DNA from 2 places in the Gluconobacter sp. genome. Region 2 is predicted to be linked to the other one. Evidence: predicted binding sites of a transcription regulator. Region 2 holds the regulator's gene; the other holds the start of a gene.
What was found. Region 2 encodes LexA, which represses DNA repair genes until DNA is damaged. Its sites were predicted from a motif close to TGTTCTANNTANGTTC; they were not measured.
Positions count from the first base shown of each region.

Region 1: the regulator LexA is predicted to act here: its motif matches at 3,545-3,560, upstream of ABF979_RS07000 (putative DNA modification/repair radical SAM protein).

Region 1 covers NZ_JBDOBO010000012.1:36,801-43,641, reverse strand. The annotation lists gene ABF979_RS07010 (HlyD family secretion protein) at 1-619, opposite strand, end outside; gene ABF979_RS07005 (UdgX family uracil-DNA binding protein) at 865-2,307, opposite strand; gene ABF979_RS07000 (putative DNA modification/repair radical SAM protein) at 2,308-3,540, opposite strand; gene ABF979_RS06995 (flagellin) at 3,724-5,196, shown strand; gene ABF979_RS06990 (flagellar biosynthesis regulator FlaF) at 5,301-5,717, shown strand; gene ABF979_RS06985 (M1 family metallopeptidase) at 5,801-6,841, opposite strand, start outside.
Region 2 covers NZ_JBDOBO010000014.1:44,079-50,919, reverse strand. The annotation lists gene ABF979_RS07635 (dipeptidase) at 1-256, shown strand, start outside; gene uvrC (excinuclease ABC subunit UvrC) at 571-2,490, shown strand; gene pgsA (CDP-diacylglycerol--glycerol-3-phosphate 3-phosphatidyltransferase) at 2,600-3,202, shown strand; gene ABF979_RS07620 (hypothetical protein) at 3,304-3,909, shown strand; gene lexA (transcriptional repressor LexA) at 3,964-4,689, opposite strand; gene rpmG (50S ribosomal protein L33) at 4,997-5,164, shown strand; gene ABF979_RS07605 (FtsB family cell division protein) at 5,280-5,609, opposite strand; gene eno (phosphopyruvate hydratase) at 5,757-6,841, opposite strand, start outside.

The DNA of each region.
Region 1 (6,841 bases), on a different contig from region 2:
CATTCGCGACATTGGCCTTCACCGGCTCAGCCTGCGTCAACTGACCCTGCGCCTGCATGACACGGGCTCTGGCTTCTTCAAGAGCTGCACGAGCGTAGTCAATGTCCTGCTGGGACGTTGCGGCACGTGAAACACTGCGCTGGCGCTTGTAATCTGCTTCAGCCTTCGTCAGCTGGGCCTGAGCGGCAGAAAGACTGCCCTGAGCCGTTACGAGCTGACCTGGGAAGTTCTTGTGCGCCACTTCAACCATCAGCTGATAGGCCTGCATGTTGGCCTGTGCCTGCTGGATTGACGCCTGTGCCTTGTGCAGGGATGCCGCGTAGTCGCGGTCATCAATGGTCAGCAGAAGATCACCGCGATGCACATACTGGTTATCGTTCACCAGCAGCTGCGTCACATACCCGTTCACGTGCGGCGCAATGGCGATCTTGCGACCGGCCGTATAGGCGTCGTCCGTCTCGATGTTATTGCGGGTCAGGAAGAGGTATGAACCAATCCCCACCAGCACCAGAACAACCAGACAGATCAGAAGCACCCGTACAAGGGGATTACGCTTTTTCTGCGGTTTTCCGGACGCTCCGGACTGCTGTTCGGCCTGCGCTTGGTCGCCCTGCGCCATATCGTCTCTCTCGCTTTAAACGGGTCTGTCCGAAGTGACCGGCTGAATGAAATGGCCTCTGAAAAGGCCGATTGACCGATCGGTTCGGTCATCCATGACATATTGTATGGCCGCCTTCAAGCCGGAAAAAACTGATGCGTTTCCTTTCAGGTGAAGAAGGTTTTTCCTTGCGCGCCCTCATCCGTAAGACGAAATTTTCTTATCCTGAGAGAGTACCTCAGCCGTCCTCTGACAGAGGACGGCTATCAGAACGTGGTCTTTATCTTTTTCAAACCGTCAATCAGGCGCTGACGTTCCTGCTCGGCTTGCTCCGTTGGTCCAAGACGCAGAATCCATGATGGATGAGCCAGACTCAGACGGTGCCGTCCCGTCTGTGCATCCTCACGCATGATCCCACGGAAATCTTTCAGTTGGGCGGAAGGCCCCTCCATGGCGCGCAAAGCTGTTGCCCCAAGCGTCACGACAAGCTGTGGCCGGATCAGGTCTATTTCCTGCCGTAGCCAGGGCTGACACGCCTGAATATGCTCCGCCCCAGGTGTTTGATGAATGCGCCGCCTGCCATGAGTACTGAAACGGAAATGCTTTACTGCATTCGTCATATAGAGGGAGTGGGGTTCAACGCCTGCTTCCGCCATACACTCCCTTAAAAGGGAGCCCGCAGGACCAACAAAAGGACGCCCGGCCAGATCTTCCTGATCGCCCGGCTGCTCTCCGACAATCATGACTTTTGCCGCCTCAGGCCCTTCCCCGACGACGGCCTGCGTAGCATGACAGTGAAGAGAGCAAGCCTGACAGGCCCGAATTTGCTGCGTCAGTTCTTCCAGACCACCTACTGAGGGCACGTCAGCCAGAACGGTTTTCTGGCGATTCTGGAGAGCCTGATGGAATTTGGGCGCAGGAAGAGCCTCCTGTGCCGCCATTTCGGCCACGCGTTTTTCCGCCTGCGCCACCAGATGGGGAATCAGGTTAGCCTCTGGCAGGTTATGCCAGTAACGCCGCGGCATTTCATTGCGCATCGCTTTCGTCCGGACACGGGCAGGATTGAAAGTCGAGGCGTAATAGGTCTGCCAGAGCTGATCCACGTCATCATCAAGCACCTGCTTTTCACAGGGCTCGAAAGAGCAATGTACCGTCTCGCCATCCCATCGCAAAGAGCCGCGCGGCGTCAGGATCATCCAGTCCATATCTGCGAAACGGCCCGCGAAAAAAGAAGAGACTTTTTCCAGCACATGATGGTCCGGCTCAAACCAGGAAAGAAAACGCCGCCGACCCGTCTCCGACGTTCCCTGCTCCCGGAAGCGCACGAAAGCCGTCATTTTATGGGCCGCCCGGCGAACCTGATGCACCATGCGACGCGCCTGCGCCACATCCTGATCTGTCACCACCGACAACAGGTTCGGATCACTCTGAAGACGCCAGAGCAGCCGGTAAGCTAATGCGAACCGCTCAGCACTGGAGTGGCAGAGAACATCTTTCAAAAGGGGCAGGCTCGATGCTTTGAGGCGAACATCCCGCACGACTTCGCCTTCAAACGTCTGATTTTCAGCCGCGTGAAACAGATCCAGATCGGCCTCAGGATAGCGCCAGAGGATCTGGTCCGGAGGAATGTCACGCTGAAGCGCCATTCTGGCCTTTTCGCGCCAGCCTTCAAACGCGCTGGTATCCGCGAGCCTGACGGTAACCGGCATTTACAGAAGCCGCATCTGCTGTGGAGCCGGCAGAAAAAGAGTCCGCAAATCCTGACGATCCGTCAGACGCGCGGGGCTCCATCCGGATGCCTTGACGAACGGACGCACCTTTTTAATGGAGACGTTCAGCCGCGCCAGATCTTCCAGACGGATTGTCGTGTGCTTTCGCGCAGACAGCAGCGCGGCAACGGTCCGAACCCCAAGCCCAGGGACCCGCAGCAGCATTTCTTTGGAGGCAAGATTCAGGTCCACTGGAAATTGCGCGCGGTTATCCAGAGCCCAGGCCAGCTTGGGATCAATCTCCAGATCCAGCATTCCATTGGGCCGTGATGCTGTCAGTTCGCCAAAATCAAAGCCATAGAACCGGAAGAGCCAGTCCGCCTGATACAGCCGGTGCTCCCGCTGTAACGGTGGGCTACGCACAGGCAGGATCGCTGAAGCATCTGGAATGGGGCTGAAGGCTGAATAGTAAACGCGGCGCAGGCCGTAAGACCCATAGAGACCCGAGCTACTGGCCAGAACATCCTGATCCGTCGCGGCATCTGCCCCGATGATCATCTGTGTACTCTGGCCGCCCGGTGAAAAGCGCCCTGCCCGTCTACCCGTATGTGTCTTCTCTTTGGCCGCATCAATCTTGAGACGCATGTCCCCCATCGCGCGGCGGATATTTCCGGCATCCTTCTCCGGCGCGTAATCCTTCAGGCCCGTTTCTGTCGGCATCTCGACGTTGATCGATAAGCGATCCGCATACAGGCCTGCTTCCTCCAGCAATTTGGGAGACGCATCCGGGATCGTCTTGAGATGGATATATCCGCGAAAACCATGCTTGAGCCGCAGGTCCCGCGCGACCTGCACAAGCTGCTCCATCGTATGATCGGACGACCGGATAATCCCCGACGACAGGAAAAGCCCCTCAATGCAGTTCCGACGGTAGAACTCCAGCGTCAGCCAGATCACTTCATCAGGCGTGAACTTCGCCCGCTCAACATTTGAGGACGAGCGGTTGATGCAATAGGCGCAGTCGTAAACGCAGAAATTGGTCAGCAGGATCTTGAGCAGCGAGATGCAACGCCCATCCGGCGTGTAAGCATGGCAGATCCCATTCCCGGTCGTGGAACCCAGACCGCCCGTTTTGGCAGAGTCCCGCCGCGTCGATCCACTGGATGCGCAGGACGCATCGTACTTTGCCGCATCGGACAGAATCGCAAGACGTTCAGACAGAGATTTCTTCATGCATTGTTCTTATTTCGTTCCTATCTATAAAATGCAAGAACTGCTTAAAATTTACCGGTTGTTTGCCTCTTTCCTGTCAAACCCTGTCACCGTTTTTTAAAGACGAAGATTCAGGTTCCCTTAACCATTCAAGGCCTATCGTGAAGGAGCAAAACTGCACCGACGGAGAATGTCTCGATGTCCATGTCAATCAATACAAATACAGCCGCCATGTCGGCTCTCCAGGTTCTGAACCAGACGACGGACCAGCTGAGCAAGACGCAGAACGCCGTGTCCACAGGCAAGAGTGTCAGCTCCGCCTCTGACAGCCCGGCCATTTACGCCATTTCCCAGACAATGAATTCCCAGATTTCGGCCCTGTCCGGCGTCTCAACCGGTCTTCAGTTTGCGGGACAGGTTCTCAGCACAGCCTCTTCTCAGGCTGGGTCCATTTCAAGCGTTCTGAGCAGCATGTCCGAGACGGTCACAAATGCTGCCAATAACGGTGAAGATCAGGACACCCTGAACACCCAGCTGAGCAGCTACCTGTCTCAGATCGACGTGGCCACGTCGAACTCGACCTTCCAAGGGGTAAACCTGCTGTCCGGCTCTACGAGCAGCAGCGTGAAATACACGCAGATTTCTGCTGCTCAGGACATCAATGGCAACCTGTTCACACTGAATGGTGCCGACGCCACCTCGACCGGTCTGGGCCTGCAAGGGCTGAGCACGGATATGAAGGGTGTCACGATCGACACGAGCGCAGTCACGGCTCTCGCAGGTTCTGGCGCGACCGCCACGACACTGACCCTGAAGAACCTATCTTCTGCTGACAGCAGCAATGCGACAGCATCAAACCCAGCCATCACCACGTCCTTCGTTCTGGACTCAAAGCCGGGTGATACCACTGACGGTGCTGCAACATCTGTCGGAACAGCCATTGCTTCTGGCCTGACAGACACTGCCACCTCCGTGGCAGTCAACAAGGATGGCACGCTGACAATCGCCGATGCCACATCCAAGAAGGCATCTGATGGTACGACGACGTACTCCCTGACCAATGGCGACACCATCACTGCCAAGGCTGATGCCAGTGGCAACATGACCTATAGCGCTGCCAAGGTTGGTGATCTGGATACCAACGGCAATGCGAAAGTTCTGACGCAGGTTGTGGACGTCAACGTCTCGAACGCCTCCACAACCAAGACCACAAGTGACCAGCTTTCAACGCTGGTGACGGCCCTGGGAAACGCCGGTTTCGGCGCCCAGATGGCAAACGACGGCAAGCTGACGATTGCCGGCGGCAATCTCGACGCAGCCGACGCAACAGCCACGACAGGCGCGTCGGTCAGCCTCACAGGGACGACAGGCGCTGCCACAGTAGCGACCACTTCCGGCACGGACGTTGTCCAACTTGCTGTTTCTGGCGCCATCAACAAGATGAGCCGCATTTCTTCCAGCATCGGTGTGGCTTCCAATACCGTTACACAGCTTCAGACGTCCAACAGCACGCTGTCTGATGCCCTGACGACGGGCGTGGGCGCCCTGACGGATGCTGATCTTGCAGCGGAAAGTGCCAAGCTTACGTCCCTGCAGACGAAGCAGCAATTGGCCATCCAGTCCCTCTCGATTGCGAATTCGCAGTCTTCCAACATCATGTCGCTCTTCCGCGGCTGATGATAGTGGGGCGCTGGTGAAAGCCAGCGCCCCTTTCTGGACTGTTCCAAAAGTTTCCCGTTTCCCGGGAGACTTTTGAAACAGTCCTTTTGTAAAGGAGCATCATGTCCGTGACCTATGGCATGTCACAATACCAGAACCAGTCCGGCACTTATCTTCCGCCACGGGAAGTGGAAGCCATGGCGTTCAGACACGTTAATGGGCTGCTTTCGGCGGCAAAAACACGCTCAGATCGGCAGGCCGCATTGTCTGCCAATCTCAAACTCTGGGGCATTCTGATGCAAGGGGTCCAGCGGACGGACTGCCCTTTGGATGCAATTCTGCGCAAAGACCTGACGACCGTTGGAACCTGGTCTATGCGATACGCCAATGTTGCACTGAACTCGGATACATCCCTTCAGGCTCTCATTGATATCAATATGGACATGATTGAAGGTCTATCAGCTTCTGCTGCCCCTTCCCCATATGCGGGACCCGCGGCATCAAACGAAACTCGCGCAGCTATTCAAATGGTCGGGTGAAAACTACTCCTCCCATGCCTTTGGCAGGACATGGGAGATTTTTTCATTCCTGACATACATTGCCTGTCAGGAATGACAGAGCATCATTTACGGTTATCGCTGCGGTCAACGTCCGGAATGACATGGTCCGGATCAAGCGTTACGGCCTTCACCGGACCATGGGCTTCAAACGTGACCTTCAAATCGCTGGTCTGCCGCCAGGCTTCCGTCGGGATACGGCGGTCCAGCGTTGTTCCGTCCTGATATTCGACGCGTAGAACAACAGGAAGAGGCAGGGTGCCGTAGTTCAGAACCTGCACAGACACAGGGTCCGTTCCTTTCTGCTCCACAGTTCCAACAGCGTAATCAGGCGCGGCGTTAGAGAAATACCATCCGCGCCAGAACCATGAGAGATCCTCACCGGCTTCGCTGCTCATCAAGCGAAAGAAATCCGATGGCGATGGGTGATGAAAAGCCCAAACGGCAATGTAGCGACGGAAGGCAGCGTCAAAACGCACAGGTCCGAGAATCTGCTCTCGCAGAAGCTTCAGCCCATAAGCTCCTTTGAAATAGACAACGCTATGGCGGTAAGTTTCGGAGACCTCGTCTGCCCCGGCCATCAGGTTTGGTGCTTTTGAATCCGTCAGGACAGGAACGATATCCTGCGCAGGATTGCCCGTTTTCGGAGCAAATTCCGGGTCGCGCTTTGGCGCGAATTCCCCGTTGTGGAAATGATCTGACGCATACGCATCGATAAAGGTGTTGAACCCTTCATCCATGAACGGATTACGCCGCTCATCAGAGCCCACAATCATCGGGAACCAGTCATGGCCCAACTCATGCGTCGTAATCCAGAAGAGCTCCGGGTCCCGGTCACTCATGCCGTCAAACACGATACCCGGATATTCCATTCCGGCTCCGTGCCCGCCCAGATTGACGGCATTTGGCCATGGATATTCGTACCACTGAGACGAAAAATACTCGATGGCGTGTTTGACGTATTCCGTTGATCGGTCCCATCCATGCGGGCCAATGCCTTCGCGGGGATAGACGGACATCGCCAACCGCGGAACCGGACGATAATTGGCCCAAGGCGCAACAGGCGGCAGGTTGATACGAGCAGCATCCCACAGAAAAGCTGGCGA
Region 2 (6,841 bases):
CGGTGGAGGAACCGTGGAGGATCTGGCGCGCCATGTTGCTTATGTCGCAGAGCGCATAGGTGTACGGCACGTCGGCGTCTCATCCGATTTCGACGGCGGCGGCGGCATACCGGGCTGGCAGGATGCCACACAAACTCCTGCCGTAACTGAGGCCTTGCGTAATGTGGGCTTCGGGGCGGATGAACTGGCTGCTATCTGGGGTGGTAATATGCTTCGCCTGATGGAAAAAGCCGAACAAGCATCAATTTCAGCCTGAAAAAGCACGTTCGTTCAGCAAAAAAGTTCTCTCTAATGGGAACAGAACGGGACCATTGAGACTTAATGCGGAGTGCACTCATCCACTATGCTTTGGAAAGTCGTCATGTCCCGTTCAACAGGAGCCTCAAACTGAAAATTTTTCTGCCCCATGACGGAACGGAAAATATTTCCCATTATTATCAATATCTTACGTTTACTGATTAAAAATTAGGCAATCTGATGGCAAGGCCGGGAAACCTTGGCCTTCATGATTCTGTCATGGAGCAACCCACAGACTTGTCCACAGGATCAGTGGATGACTGAAGAACTGGCATGACTGACCCCACGCCCACAGAGACAGAAACCTCAATGACGCCTGAAGAAGCTCCTGTTCCCGTTGTAAGAAAGCAGGGCGTCGAGGCCATTCGGGATGCTTTGAAAACCATTCCCTACAGCCCTGGCGTGTATCGCATGCTCAGCGAAAAAGGGGAGGTTCTGTATGTGGGCAAGGCGTTAAGCCTCAAGAAACGCGTTTCTTCCTATACGCGTATAGCCCAGTTGCCGGAACGTCTGCGCCGCATGGTGTCCATGACGGTCTCGATGGAGATTGTCATTACCCGGACGGAAGCTGACGCTCTTCTGCTGGAAGCGAATTACATCAAGCGCATGAAGCCGCGCTTCAATATCCTGCTGCGGGATGACAAGAGCTATCCGTGGCTAATGCTGACTGAAAATCATGAATTTCCTCAGCTCACCAAACAGCGCGGAAAGCCCGTCAAAGGCGCGACCTACTGGGGGCCATTTGCTTCAGCCTGGGCCGTGAACCAGACGTTAAACCTTGTACAGAAAACTTTCCTCCTCCGATCATGCTCCGATGCGGTTCTCAAGAGCCGAACACGACCCTGCCTGCTGTTTCAGATCAAACGCTGCTCGGCCCCTTGTGTGGATCGTATTTCCAAAGAAAATTACAGCGAGCTGGTCGTGCAGGCGCGGCAGTTTCTCTCGGGTAAGAATACTGAGTTGCAGCAGGAGCTTGCCGTTGAAATGGAACGGGCATCCGCAGCCATGGAATATGAGCGGGCTGCTGCCATTCGGGATCGTATCCGCGGATTTTCCAGCATCCAGAACTCAGGGACCATCAATCCGACGTCGATTCAGGATGCAGACATCGTAGCAATCTGGCAGGACGCGGGGCAGACCTGCATTCAGGTCTTTTTCATTCGCGGCAGCCGTAATAACGGAAACCGGGCCTTCTATCCTGTTCACGCAGAAGAAGAGACCCCGGCTGACGTGCTGTCTGCCTTCCTCCTTCAGTTTTACGACAACAAGCCTCCACCACCAGTGATTCTGGTGAATCAGGAAATTTCGGAACAGAAGCTCGTCGAGGAAGCTCTCAGCATCAAGAGAGAGCAGAAGGTGGAAATAGCCTGCCCTCAACGCGGTGAGAAGAAGAGCGTCGTCGACCATGCCGCCCTGAACGCACGGGAAGCTCTGGAGCGAAAACTTGCGGAGAATACGGGTCAGCGCAAACTTCTGGAAGGCGTGGCAAAGGTTTTCAATCTGCCTGAAACGCCTCAGCGGATCGAAACATACGATAACTCACACATCATGGGTCAGGCGCCTTATGGCGTCATGGTCGTGGGTGGCCCAGAAGGCTTCGAAAAACGCTCTTATCGGAAATATGCCATTAAAGGCCCAGTTACTCCAGGCGATGATTTCGGAATGATGCGGGAGGTCATGGAGCGCCGGTTTGGGAAAAACAGAGAGGACGGGGACAGGCCTGAGGACTGGCCCGATCTGCTGCTGATCGATGGTGGACTGGGCCAGTTCAACGCTGTTCGCAATGTCTTGGCAGACCTTGGGGTTACGGGAATTCCCATTGTGGCGATTGCCAAAGGCCCGGATCGTGATGCTGGCCGCGAATGGTTTTTCACTGAAACACAGTCACCGTTCCAACTCCCACCGAGAGATCCGGTTCTCTACTATCTTCAACGCCTGAGAGATGAAGCCCATCGTTTTGCCATTACGACACACAGGGCAGGGCGCTCCAAAGGGCTTCGGAAATCCGAACTGGATGATGTTCCGGGAATCGGAGGTGCCCGAAAGAAGGCACTTCTGAATCACTTCGGGTCAGCCAAGACCGTAAGACAGGCCAGTCTCGAAGAGCTTGAAACTGCACCGGGAATCAGTTCGGGAACGGCCAGAGCCATCTACGGGCACTTCCATCCAGAATGGCTACGGACACAGAGCTAACAATTCCGTGAGGTCTCCCTTTGAACACCGGCTTGGCATAAAAAATACACACATTCAGAGCGGATTGGCGCATACCGGAGACGGATAAACTGTTCTAGACTGCTTTGTGATGCTGACTGATCTGCCAAACGTCCTGACTCTGCTCCGTATTGCGGCCATTCCTGTTCTGGTTGCTTTGCTGGCGCTGCATTCCGCACTCGGTAACGTTGCGGCCTGCGTTGTGTATACGGCTGCCTGCATTACGGATTATCTGGATGGTGCCCTGGCACGTCGGTGGCAGATGCTCTCCGAGTTGGGGCGGATGATGGACCCGATTGCTGACAAGCTCCTTGTTGGCGCACTTCTGCTCGCACTGGCAGGCCTGACAGTACTCCCAGTATATTCCCTCTACGCGGCCATCATCATTATGCTGCGCGAAATTCTTGTTAGTGGCCTACGTGAATACATGGCCTCCCAGCGCGCAACACTTCCATCCACTCGGCTCGCGAAATGGAAGACCGGCATTCAGATGGTCGCGATCGGTTTTCTGATCGGGGGAGACAAAGCTGCAGTCACACTGCATATCTCATTCCTGCCCGCCACACTGACCGGTGGTATTCTGCTCTGGATTTCAGTTATCCCAACAGTTCTGAGCGGGTGGGGTTATCTCACTGCCGGGCTCACCCGAATGATGGCTTCTCAGCCGCGCAAGTCTTCAAAGATCGTCTCCTGATCTGGACTAGCCGTGATTATTATTGCAGTTATCGGCTCGTCATCTGGCGCTTTTAATTTATGACAGCTAGAGTTCAGGGATCGACCTTATGGGAGTACACAATGCGTAAGGCCGCTCTACTGGCATTACCTCTGGCCCTGAGCGGCTGTGCGGGCATGGGTAAGTTTTTCAATGACACCGCGCTGTGGTCGGGAAGTAACCCTAATGCTCCCCATGGCGATAGTGAGAACCTTCGCAGAGCACGCGGTGAATTCGTAGCGGCTGCACCAATCCTGCCAGAAGGTGGGAATATTTGGCCTGGCTCACCTCAGCCTCTGCCAACCCTTAAAGACGTGGTAAACCCTGACAGCGTATTTAATAAGGCTCTCGGCGATCCAGCCACGTATTTTGGTGGCGCCACACTCGACAAGAATTTCATGGGCGGCATCGCCGGTGCCGGTGCTCTTGGCGTATCTGGGCCGCAGATGAAGTCAGGCGATACCATGTCCGTCGGTGAGAAGATCGACGCAATGCGGGGCGTTTCGGAAGATCGCAGTCACTTTATTCCTACGCTTCCGACGAGCGTTCCGGATAATGCTGGTCGCTTCCTGAACAAAAACCCCGACAAAACAATCATCATCCCGAATGGGGACGGAACGAGCACTCTGATCGCTCCTGACGGTAAAGTCCGCGTCGTGCGCGGCGTACCGTCAGTTCCTAATAAATAGTACTTTGGAATTATCTGCCTTGCCGAAACTTTAATCCGGCAAGGCAGTGTTTTCCTAGTACTGCCTGAACAGTGCGACCAAACGCCCCTGTATGCGCACACGCGCAGCAGGCAGAATGCGTGTCTCGTATTCCCGATTAGCTGCTTCCAGCGCAATCGTAGAGCCACGACGACGCAGTTTCTTGAGCGTCACTTCCTGATCATCAATCAGCGCAACAACGATCTGACCATTATCCGCCACTTCGCCGCGACGGATGATGGCAACATCACCGTCCAAAATGCCAGCTTCAATCATGGAATCACCCGCGACTGTGAGAGCATAATGCTCTCCAGTGCCGAGCAGGGACGATGGCACCTGAATCTGTGCGCTATCATCCTGCAAGGCCTCAATAGGGAGGCCGGCAGCAATGCGTCCATAAAGTGGAAGCTGAACGCTTGTGTTTTCAACGGGAGAGCGAGGCGCCTCGGAAAATGTCCCGGGAAGATCCTGACGACCACCCTCAACAACTGTTGGAACGAAAGGCGCCGGATTAGCTACGGCATCCACAGCAGGGGCCTCAAGCCCCATATGCGGCAAACGCAGAACTTCAAGTGCTCTTGCGCGATGGTGATGCCGTCGCAGAAAGCCACGCTCTTCAAGGGCGGAGATGAGGCGATGAATTCCTGACTTGGAACGAAGTTCGAGGGCGTCCTTCATTTCATCAAAGGAAGGGGAATAGCCCGTCCGCCGAAGATGTTCGTCAATGTATAGCAAAAGCTGGTGCTGCTTACGCGTCAGCATACAGGCGCTCCCATGCGCCTCGGTGGAGGCAAAATCTGAAGATTGAGACACTGCATAAACTTATGCGACGCTCTTTTGTTCCTTATAGGTTCCCGTTCGTCCACCTGCAAGAACATCTACCAGGCATCAACAAAGCTTTTATCTGGCTAAAAACCTTGGTTTTTGCGGAAAAATGCACCTTATCCTTGGATTTTCTTCAGAAAGCCTTGACCTAGGACATACAAATCAGCATGTTGCGCCGAACTAGATCAACCTGCTGCTTTGGCACTTGCGAGCGGCATCAGGACGGCGCAAGCCCGAGGGTATCATGGGAAAAAGCAACGTTATTCAGATCCGTCTCGTCTCGTCGGCTGACACCGGCTACTTCTACGTCACGAAGAAGAACGCACGTTCTGCTACGGGCAAGATGGAAGTCCGTAAGTATGACCCGGTTGCCCGCAAGCACGTGACCTTCCGCGAAGCCAAGATCAAGTAAGATCTCGCGGATCATACGACTTTAAAAAAGGCGGCCTTCGGGTCGCCTTTTTTATTGGCTCAGTTTCTGGCAAACAAAACTTCACCAAACATAAAAAAAGAGCCTGAAGCGGCTCTTAGAAAAGTTTATCGTGTGGTCCGTAGGGGATAACAATATCGCCGTTCCGCGTCAGATTAAGCATGGCACGTGAACGCTCGTCCAGAATGTCGGCATCAAGAGCCTTCTCTTTGAGCGCAAGCACGCGACGATGCCACACCGCCTGCTCATCTTTCGCATCCTGTTGCGCCTGGATGGCCTGCTGCTGAAGCACAAGCTGATCCTGGTAGGCACGGATACCATGAGCGCCGTGAAGCGCATTCCACCCGAAATATGCTGTCAGGGACAGAAAGAGCACAGGAGGAGCGACCGCACGGATGGCACGTTTGATAAGTCTGACGGGTCTCACGCGGGGTAACAGGCTCCCTTGGCTTGAAAACTTCCCAACAATCTAACTCAGAGAGAGGCTGCGAAACAATCACTGTTGTTCAAGACAGTAGATTATTTTAACGCGCATATAAAACCGGCCTCCTAAATGGAGGCCGGCGTTCGTTGATCAGGCGGACTTCAGAATGCTGCGACCCGCATAACGGGCTGCGCTTCCAAGCTGCTGCTCAATACGGATCAGTTGGTTGTACTTAGCCGTACGGTCAGAGCGGGAGAGGGAACCCGTCTTGATTTGACCACAGTTCGTAGCAACAGCAAGATCAGCAATGACGGCGTCTTCAGTCTCACCAGAACGATGGCTCATAACGCAGGTGTAGCCAGCCTTGTGGGCTGTCTCGACTGCTTCCAGCGTCTCCGTCAGTGTGCCGATCTGATTGACCTTCACGAGCAGGGAGTTCGCTGTCTTGGCCTTGATGCCGCGACGAAGGCGCTCAGGATTGGTCACGAACAGATCATCACCAACGAGTTGGAGACGATCACCCAGGCGCGAGGTCAACTCAGCCCAGCCTTCCCAGTCGTCCTCAGCCAGACCATCTTCGATGGAGACAATCGGATACTTCTTGGCAAGATCTTCGAGGTAGGAGATCATGCCTGAAGAGTCGAACTCCTTGCCTTCACCCTTAAGATTGTAGCGGCCGTTGCTGTAGAACTCGGTCGCTGCACAATCGAGGGCGAAGGTCACGTCATCACCAGGGCGATACCCGGCAGCCTCAACGGACTTCGTAATGAAGCTCAGAGCTTCATCAGCAGACTTCAGACCCGGAGCAAACCCACCTTCGTCACCAACATTGGTGTTGTGACCAGCAGCGGACAGGCCCTTCTTGAGAGCTGCGAAGATTTCAGACCCCATGCGCACGGCATCAGCTAGCGTCGGCGCACCAACTGGCTGAATCATGAACTCCTGAATGTCGATCGGGTTATCCGCGTGTTCGCCACCATTCACGATGTTCATCATGGGAACCGGAAGCGTGTGCGCGAAAACGCCACCGACATAGCGATAGAGCGGCAGTTCCAGCTCTTCGGCCGTCGCTTTGGCCACCGCAAGGGAAACACCAAGGATGGCGTTTGCGCCAATGCGGGACTTGTTCGGCGTACCATCCAGTTCGATCATCGCGTTGTCGATGGCGATCTGGTCTTCAGACTCTGCACCCTGCAGCACTTCAAGGATTTCGTCTTCAACAAAACCACAGGCCT